DNA from 2 places in the Mucilaginibacter sp. RCC_168 genome. Region 1 is predicted to be linked to the other one. Evidence: riboswitches for the same ligand, from Rfam matches in the RefSeq annotation. Region 1 holds a riboswitch; the other holds the start of a gene.
What was found. A riboswitch is a leader RNA that binds a small molecule or an ion and turns the genes downstream of it on or off. The one in region 1 is predicted to bind thiamine pyrophosphate.

Region 1 (3,278 bases):
AGCAGCAGGCCCAAGGTTGCTGGCCGCTAATCCAGGTACATTTGGTACAGAATAGCTGCCGTAAATGGCATTCCAGCTGTAATCAACTTTTGAGCCTACGGTTACCCCGTTAAAGCTCAAGCGGGAAGCTGCCGGGCCATAAAAATAAAAGGAAATGATCTTGGTAGGCATCAGCTGGCGCAAGGCGGTTACCAGATACACAAATGAGCTTGAATTTGGCTGACCGGTTCCGTTGGTGCCGTAGTCGGCATATTCATCGTCAAAGTCAATACCGTCAAGTCCATAAGTGGTTACGGCATTGGCCAATAACTGCGCAAAATCCTGGGCGGCCTGCTGGCTCGGAAAATTAGTTATACCCGCACCCTGATGATTACCCAGTATAGAGAGTAGCACTTTGATCCCTTTAGCCTGTAAAGGCTGGATCTTGGTGGCCGCGTTATTTAATACAGTGGTTACCTGCGGATTAAAAAATAGTTCGGCTTTTTGGGTAGTGGTATTGTAATTGATATTGGCCGCGAATATAATGCCGATATCAAAAAGCTGCTCCCCGGTTGAAAGCTTATAATTACCTACGTTAAGGATATCGTTATTGTTCACTTCCACATAACAAACGCCTTTGGGGCCGCTAACGCCAATGGCGCTGGTACTTAATTTTGATGAAGCGTTATTGGCTTGGGGTGTGGGTGACAGATCTTTTTTACAGGCTGCTGTAAACAGCAGCGAAAAGCCTAATAAAGCAATAGATGCTTTGGTAATTGAATTGGACGTTTTTCTCATTGTCGGTTTTTAAATTGGTTTATAAATTTTTGATAGGTTGTAAGCTCAAAAGCAGTGTTTTATCCATAGGCATCTGATGTTTTTTTATAGGTATCGGCAAATAAATTAATGAGCATAAATTAATAGGGGAGAGATAGTATTAAACGATTTAGCAGCATAGTATGCATAGTTATATAACTTGTAAATATTATATAATTTACAATTTTTAATAAATGTATTGAGCATATATTATAGGTTTATATGCGTGATGATTTAATTGGTTTATAGTGATATAGACAAATAATAATCAGGGATTGCCTACAAGGATTTAAAATTTTATTCTACAAGTTAATATTTTTATTTTGATATGTTTTCTATAATATACCTGATAATGATATATCCGCATAAATGAACAAGAAAAAGCTACATTTGCCATGGCTTTAGGGGTATTCTGTACAGAATTGAGATAAACCCTTTGAACCTGATCCGGCTGATACCGGCGTAGGGAAAAGTCGGGACATACCTGTCTGTAGCGCTCAGTCCTGCGCCCCGAAGCCATGTTTTTATGAAATTGTAAACCATGAATAAAAAAACCTTTAGCTATCCATCCGTTTTAACGATTGCGGGGTTCGATGGCAGCGGTGGGGCCGGTATCCAGGGCGATATCAAAACTATTTCGGCGCTGGGATGCTACGCCACTTCGGTGCTCACTGCGCTCCCGGTGCAAAATACTTGTGGGGTGAGGTCTATTCACGCTATCCCGGCCGAAGTGGTGCGAGCGCAACTACAGGCTATATTGGATGATATTTTTCCGGATGCCATTAAAATAGGTATGGTACATACAACTGATGTGCTTGAAGCCATAGTAAATACCCTGCTGCATTACCCGGAGGTTCCGGTGGTATTTGACCCGGTGATGGTGTCAACCAGCGGTCATCGACTTCTGGAGGATAGTACTGTGGAGGCAATCATTAAAAAAATGTTTCCGCTGGCCGCGGTTATCACCCCCAATCTGGATGAAGCCGCTGTTTTAACCGGGATGCCTGTACATACCCTGGATGATATGTGGATTGCCGGTAAAAAACTAATGGGGATGGGAGCACGCTCAGTATTATTAAAAGGCGGTCACCTGGATGCTACGCAATTAACCTCCTTATATTTTACAAACGACGGTAAAGTGCAGGAATACAGCTTTGAAAAAATAGACACCCAAAATACCCGGGGCACCGGATGTGCCCTGTCATCGGCTATGGCCTGTTACATAGCCCGGAAGAAATCATTGGCCGATGCGGTAGTACTTGCGCAGGAGTACGTACACCAGGCCATACTTGCTGGAAAGGATGTGCGAACGGGCAAAGGAAATGGCCCTTTAAATCATTTCTTTAATCCGCAAAAACTCTTCATAAACCCGGAGGAAAGTTAATAGCTATGAAAAGTTATAAATCGGACATTGAAGAATAATAACATAGTGCATAGTCTACTCACCCAGTCTACGCTTCGCTCGACCACCCTCTCTGTGGCTTTGCCGTAAAGAGGGTAAAGAAAAAAAGAAAGCAACCCCCTCTATGCGCGCAGCGGAGAGAGGGGTGACAAGCGCAGCGATGTCGGGTGAGTCGATACCGCGCGTTCGATTCTTATCATTTGCGTAACCCTGGCTATCACCTGTAGAAAAAGGCAAATAAAGCCCCATTTAAACCTCAAAACCTCAATGGATTTTACGCTTGCCATATCGCGTAAAATCGAGATAGAGGAATCTGTTAAACCTCTCAGTATTATTCCCCAGGTCCTTAACAATGCTAAGGGCTTTTTTGGTTTATAGGATTCGTGTAATCTTTTAAACTCAAAACTGCCTACTTAAAACTTACGACTTAACACACCAGTTGCCTCTTTTATTTTATTCAGGTACATTTAGGGCTTGATTGACTAATTAAATGAAAAAAACTTTATTTATCTGTTTGTGGCTGGCCGTAACAGCTATCAGCGTTTACGCGCAAACCTCACCGCCTGATGCTGAATACATTAAGGCCAATTATCAAAAATACGAATACCAGATACCCATGCGCGATGGTAAAAAGCTGTTTACTTCGGTATACGTACCCAAAGACCAATCCAAAAAATATCCCATCATGATGGACCGCACGCCATACAGCGTTGCGCCCTATGGAACCGACCTGTATAAAGGCAGCCTGGGCCCATCGTCGGTATTTGCGCATGATGGATTTATTTTTGTTTATCAGGATGTTCGCGGCCGTTGGATGAGCGAGGGTATTTATGAGGAAATGACCCCTGAAAAAGAGGTGCACAAAACCAAGAATGATGTTGACGAAGGCACCGATACGTATGATACCATTAACTGGCTGCTTAAAAACATACCCAACAATAATGGTAAAGTAGGCGTATGGGGAATATCATACCCTGGTTTTTATACCACTACGGCATTGCTGAGCCGTCACCCGGCATTGGTAGCAGCATCGCCGCAGGCCCCTATTGCCGATCTATACCGCGATGATGCCTTTCATAAC
Region 2 (3,278 bases), on a different contig from region 1:
CGTTCACTTTTTCCAATGCCTGGTAAATAGGTACTGTACCAATGGGCACAGGCGAATTGCGGATGATCCACTCGCGGGTTTCATGGATGTTTTTCCCTGTAGATAGGTCCATAATGGTATCTGCACCCCAGCGGCAAGCCCACACTGCTTTTTCTACTTCTTCTTCAATACTGGAAGTAACGGCTGAGTTGCCGATGTTGGCATTGATCTTCACCAAAAAGTTGCGACCAATGATCATCGGCTCAATTTCCGGGTGGTTAATATTGGAAGGGATCACAGCGCGACCGGCGGCAACCTCTGAGCGCACAAATTCGGGTGTGATGTATCCTTTAGGGGTATTTGCCCCAAAGCTATGGCCTTGATGCTGATGACTCATTACCTCATATTGCCCGTTCAATTGTTCTTTTAGCAGATCAATACGCTGATTTTCGCGAATGGCGATGTATTCCATTTCGGGGGTGATAATGCCTTTTCTGGCGTAATGCATCTGCGACACGTTCATGCCGGGCTTTGCGCGTAAAGGTTTGCTTACATGCGCAAAACGCAGTTCATCCAGGCTGTTGTCATTTAAACGCTGTTGCCCGTATTGAGAGGATATGCCTTCCAACTGCTCCACATCGTCACGATTCATGATCCATTGTTCGCGCAAACGAGGAAGACCCTTTTTTACGTCGATAACTACATCAACATCCGTATATGGGCCGCTGGTATCATAAACAGTAACCGGGGCGTTGGGCTCTGTTTCGCCAAAACGGCCATGCAGTTTGGTATCGCTTAAACTGATCTCGCGCATGGCTACCTGGATATCATGCAGCTGTCCTTTTACAAAAACCTTTCTGGAGGCCGGAAAGGGCTCGGTAGTTAATACCTTACCGGTTGGGATTTTTTCTTGCTTCATCCGTGAATAATTATTGAATTATTGATTTAGTGAATTAGTGATTTTTATCGCTGGGAGTATTTCAATGATCGTTTCATCTGCACACCAGCACATTTGCATATCTGCACATCTAACCTTATCCTCCTTGTGTTGCTTTGATGATGACGATTTGATCCTGGGGACTGATCTGATGATCGGCCCAGTCGGCCCGTGGAATAATGGCCTGATTGATGGCTACGGCAATACCTTTTGGCAGCGCATCAAATACAATAGCAAGCATTTGCTGCACATTGCACACATCGGTAACCTGGTAAGTTTGTTGATTTACGGTGATTTCCATTCTACATCTAAAATTTCAACTTTAGGAATGGCCCCGTTTACATGGAGGAAAGAAAAAATAACCCACTGGGTTATCGTCACTTTTCCCTTCGGCAGTACTAACTGCATCAGGTTCAAAGGGTATTATCTCAGTCCATTGAAGGACACCCCTAAAGTTGCGGTAAACTTATAAAAAAATAGATAATTCAAAGAATTTTCAATTTTAAAATTTCTTTGAATACTGCTGACATAAGGTTGTCACTACCCCTTGGTTTCTTTGTAGTACAAAATCAAAACAAAAGAAACCATGGAAACAAATGCAATTCAACCGGAAGTAAGTTCAGCTACCCAGTTTATTTCACCAGAAACTTTTTTAAATAACTGGCAAGGGCACCGCAGCCTGACCAGGAAGGTTATCGAGGCTTTTCCTGAAGATAAATTATTTGGTTATTCAGTAGGAGGGATGCGCTCATTTGGTGTAATGGCAGTTGAAATTATGGACCTGTCGCAATATGGTGTTGAGGGTTTAGTTACCGGAACATGGAGGTCTGCTGAAACGCTTAATCATGCCACAGAAAATGTAGCCGTAGAAACTAAAGCCTCGATCCTGCAACGCTGGGATCAGATCACCCTTGAATTGAACGAATACTGGCCGCAAATTTCACCAGAGCGTTTCCAGGAAGTGGAAGCAGCTTTTGGCGCTTATGAAAATAAAAACATCAATACCATGCAGTATGTTGTAGACAACGAGATCCATCATAGGGCTCAGGGATATGTTTTTCTGCGTAGCCTGGGTATTGAACCACCCGCATTTTGGGACAGGTTTTAAATGTATACCTCTAAATCAAAAAAAGTAGCCTCAAACAGGCTGCTTTTTTTGATTCATTTTATCACAGAAACCTATTTCTTAGCCACGGTAAATTTCCTTTATAGCATGAACCATCACCCCGATATTATTAAAATCATAATCTTTATTCTTACGCGGTTGTATCACTATCTCCGGCCTGTTCTTTAACGCTGCAGTCAATTTTTTGTTAATTTTACCGCTTTAGTAAAATCAATAATACATTGTATTCAAAAGACGAGGCATCGCAGATAAGACAGGCTTTTTGGACTGCCTTTGGGCAATATATAGCACCGCAGCTATCGGCGGACGGTTTAAGAATTAACTGGATCAATTATAAAACGGGCATTAAGCACCTGAACTTTAAAATGCAAACCGGTAACCGCCATGCTTATATCGCTATCGAAATATCACATCCTGATGCCGGCATGCAGGAACTGATGTTTGAGCAGTTCAAAGAGTTGAAAACAGTACTGGATAGCAGCCTTAACGAAGAGTGGGAATGGGAACTCCATACCCGCAACGAAAGCAATAAGCTGATAAGCCGAATCATCAAAACGCTGCCGTCTGCAAGTATCTTTAACCGTAACGACTGGCCAGCCCTGATATCCTTTTTTAAACCCCGTATTACAGCGCTTGATGAGTTTTGGAGTGTAGCGCAGTATAGCTTTGAAGTATTTAAATAAGATTGGATGTGCAAATAAGATCAGATGTGCAGATGTGCAGATTTCAGATGTGCAAATTAAGAGATCAAATCATCAATCAATTATTTTCATTTGCACATCCGCACATCCGCACATTTTCTACATATCGTCTCAATTAGTCGTCAATTTAACGCTTTTTGTGGTGTTGCATCTGTTTTAAGTCGGAAAATGCAAATATTTACGGCGCTATAATTCTATATTGTATAAACCATTTATAAAAACATGAAAAGGTTCCCATTATTTGCTTGCCTTATGTTAGCAGGCTTTTTGGCCAGGGCACAGGCCACCAAAGCGCCGGCTTATCCGCTTATTACGCACAATCCTTATTTCAGTATCTGGTCGTTCTCAGATAACCTGAATGAATCTACCACGCACCACTGGACGGGCAAAGATCAATCACTTCTTGGCCTCATTAAAGTCGACGGTACCGTTTACCGTTTTATGGGTAAAGAATCGCTGGAATACAAAACGGTATTGGCCGCGGCTGATGAAAAGCCCTATACTTGTAAATACACAGAGACAGAACCTTCCAAAG

Region 2: linked by a shared signal. The riboswitch ahead of thiS (sulfur carrier protein ThiS) and the one ahead of thiD (bifunctional hydroxymethylpyrimidine kinase/phosphomethylpyrimidine kinase) in region 1 are both predicted to bind thiamine pyrophosphate.

The regions. Positions count from the first base shown of each region.
Region 1 is NZ_JBFUPN010000001.1:142,156-145,433, reverse strand. Features, by position in the region: gene AB6735_RS00610 (endo-beta-N-acetylglucosaminidase H) at 1-777, opposite strand, end outside; TPP riboswitch at 1,189-1,281, shown strand; gene thiD (bifunctional hydroxymethylpyrimidine kinase/phosphomethylpyrimidine kinase) at 1,337-2,179, shown strand; gene AB6735_RS00600 (CocE/NonD family hydrolase) at 2,688-3,278, shown strand, end outside.
Region 2 is NZ_JBFUPN010000038.1:36,943-40,220, forward strand. Features, by position in the region: gene thiC (phosphomethylpyrimidine synthase ThiC) at 1-898, opposite strand, end outside; gene thiS (sulfur carrier protein ThiS) at 1,014-1,217, opposite strand; TPP riboswitch at 1,284-1,377, opposite strand; gene AB6735_RS26595 (DinB family protein) at 1,503-2,024, shown strand; gene AB6735_RS26600 (DUF4268 domain-containing protein) at 2,264-2,725, shown strand; gene AB6735_RS26605 (glutaminase domain-containing protein) at 2,966-3,278, shown strand, end outside.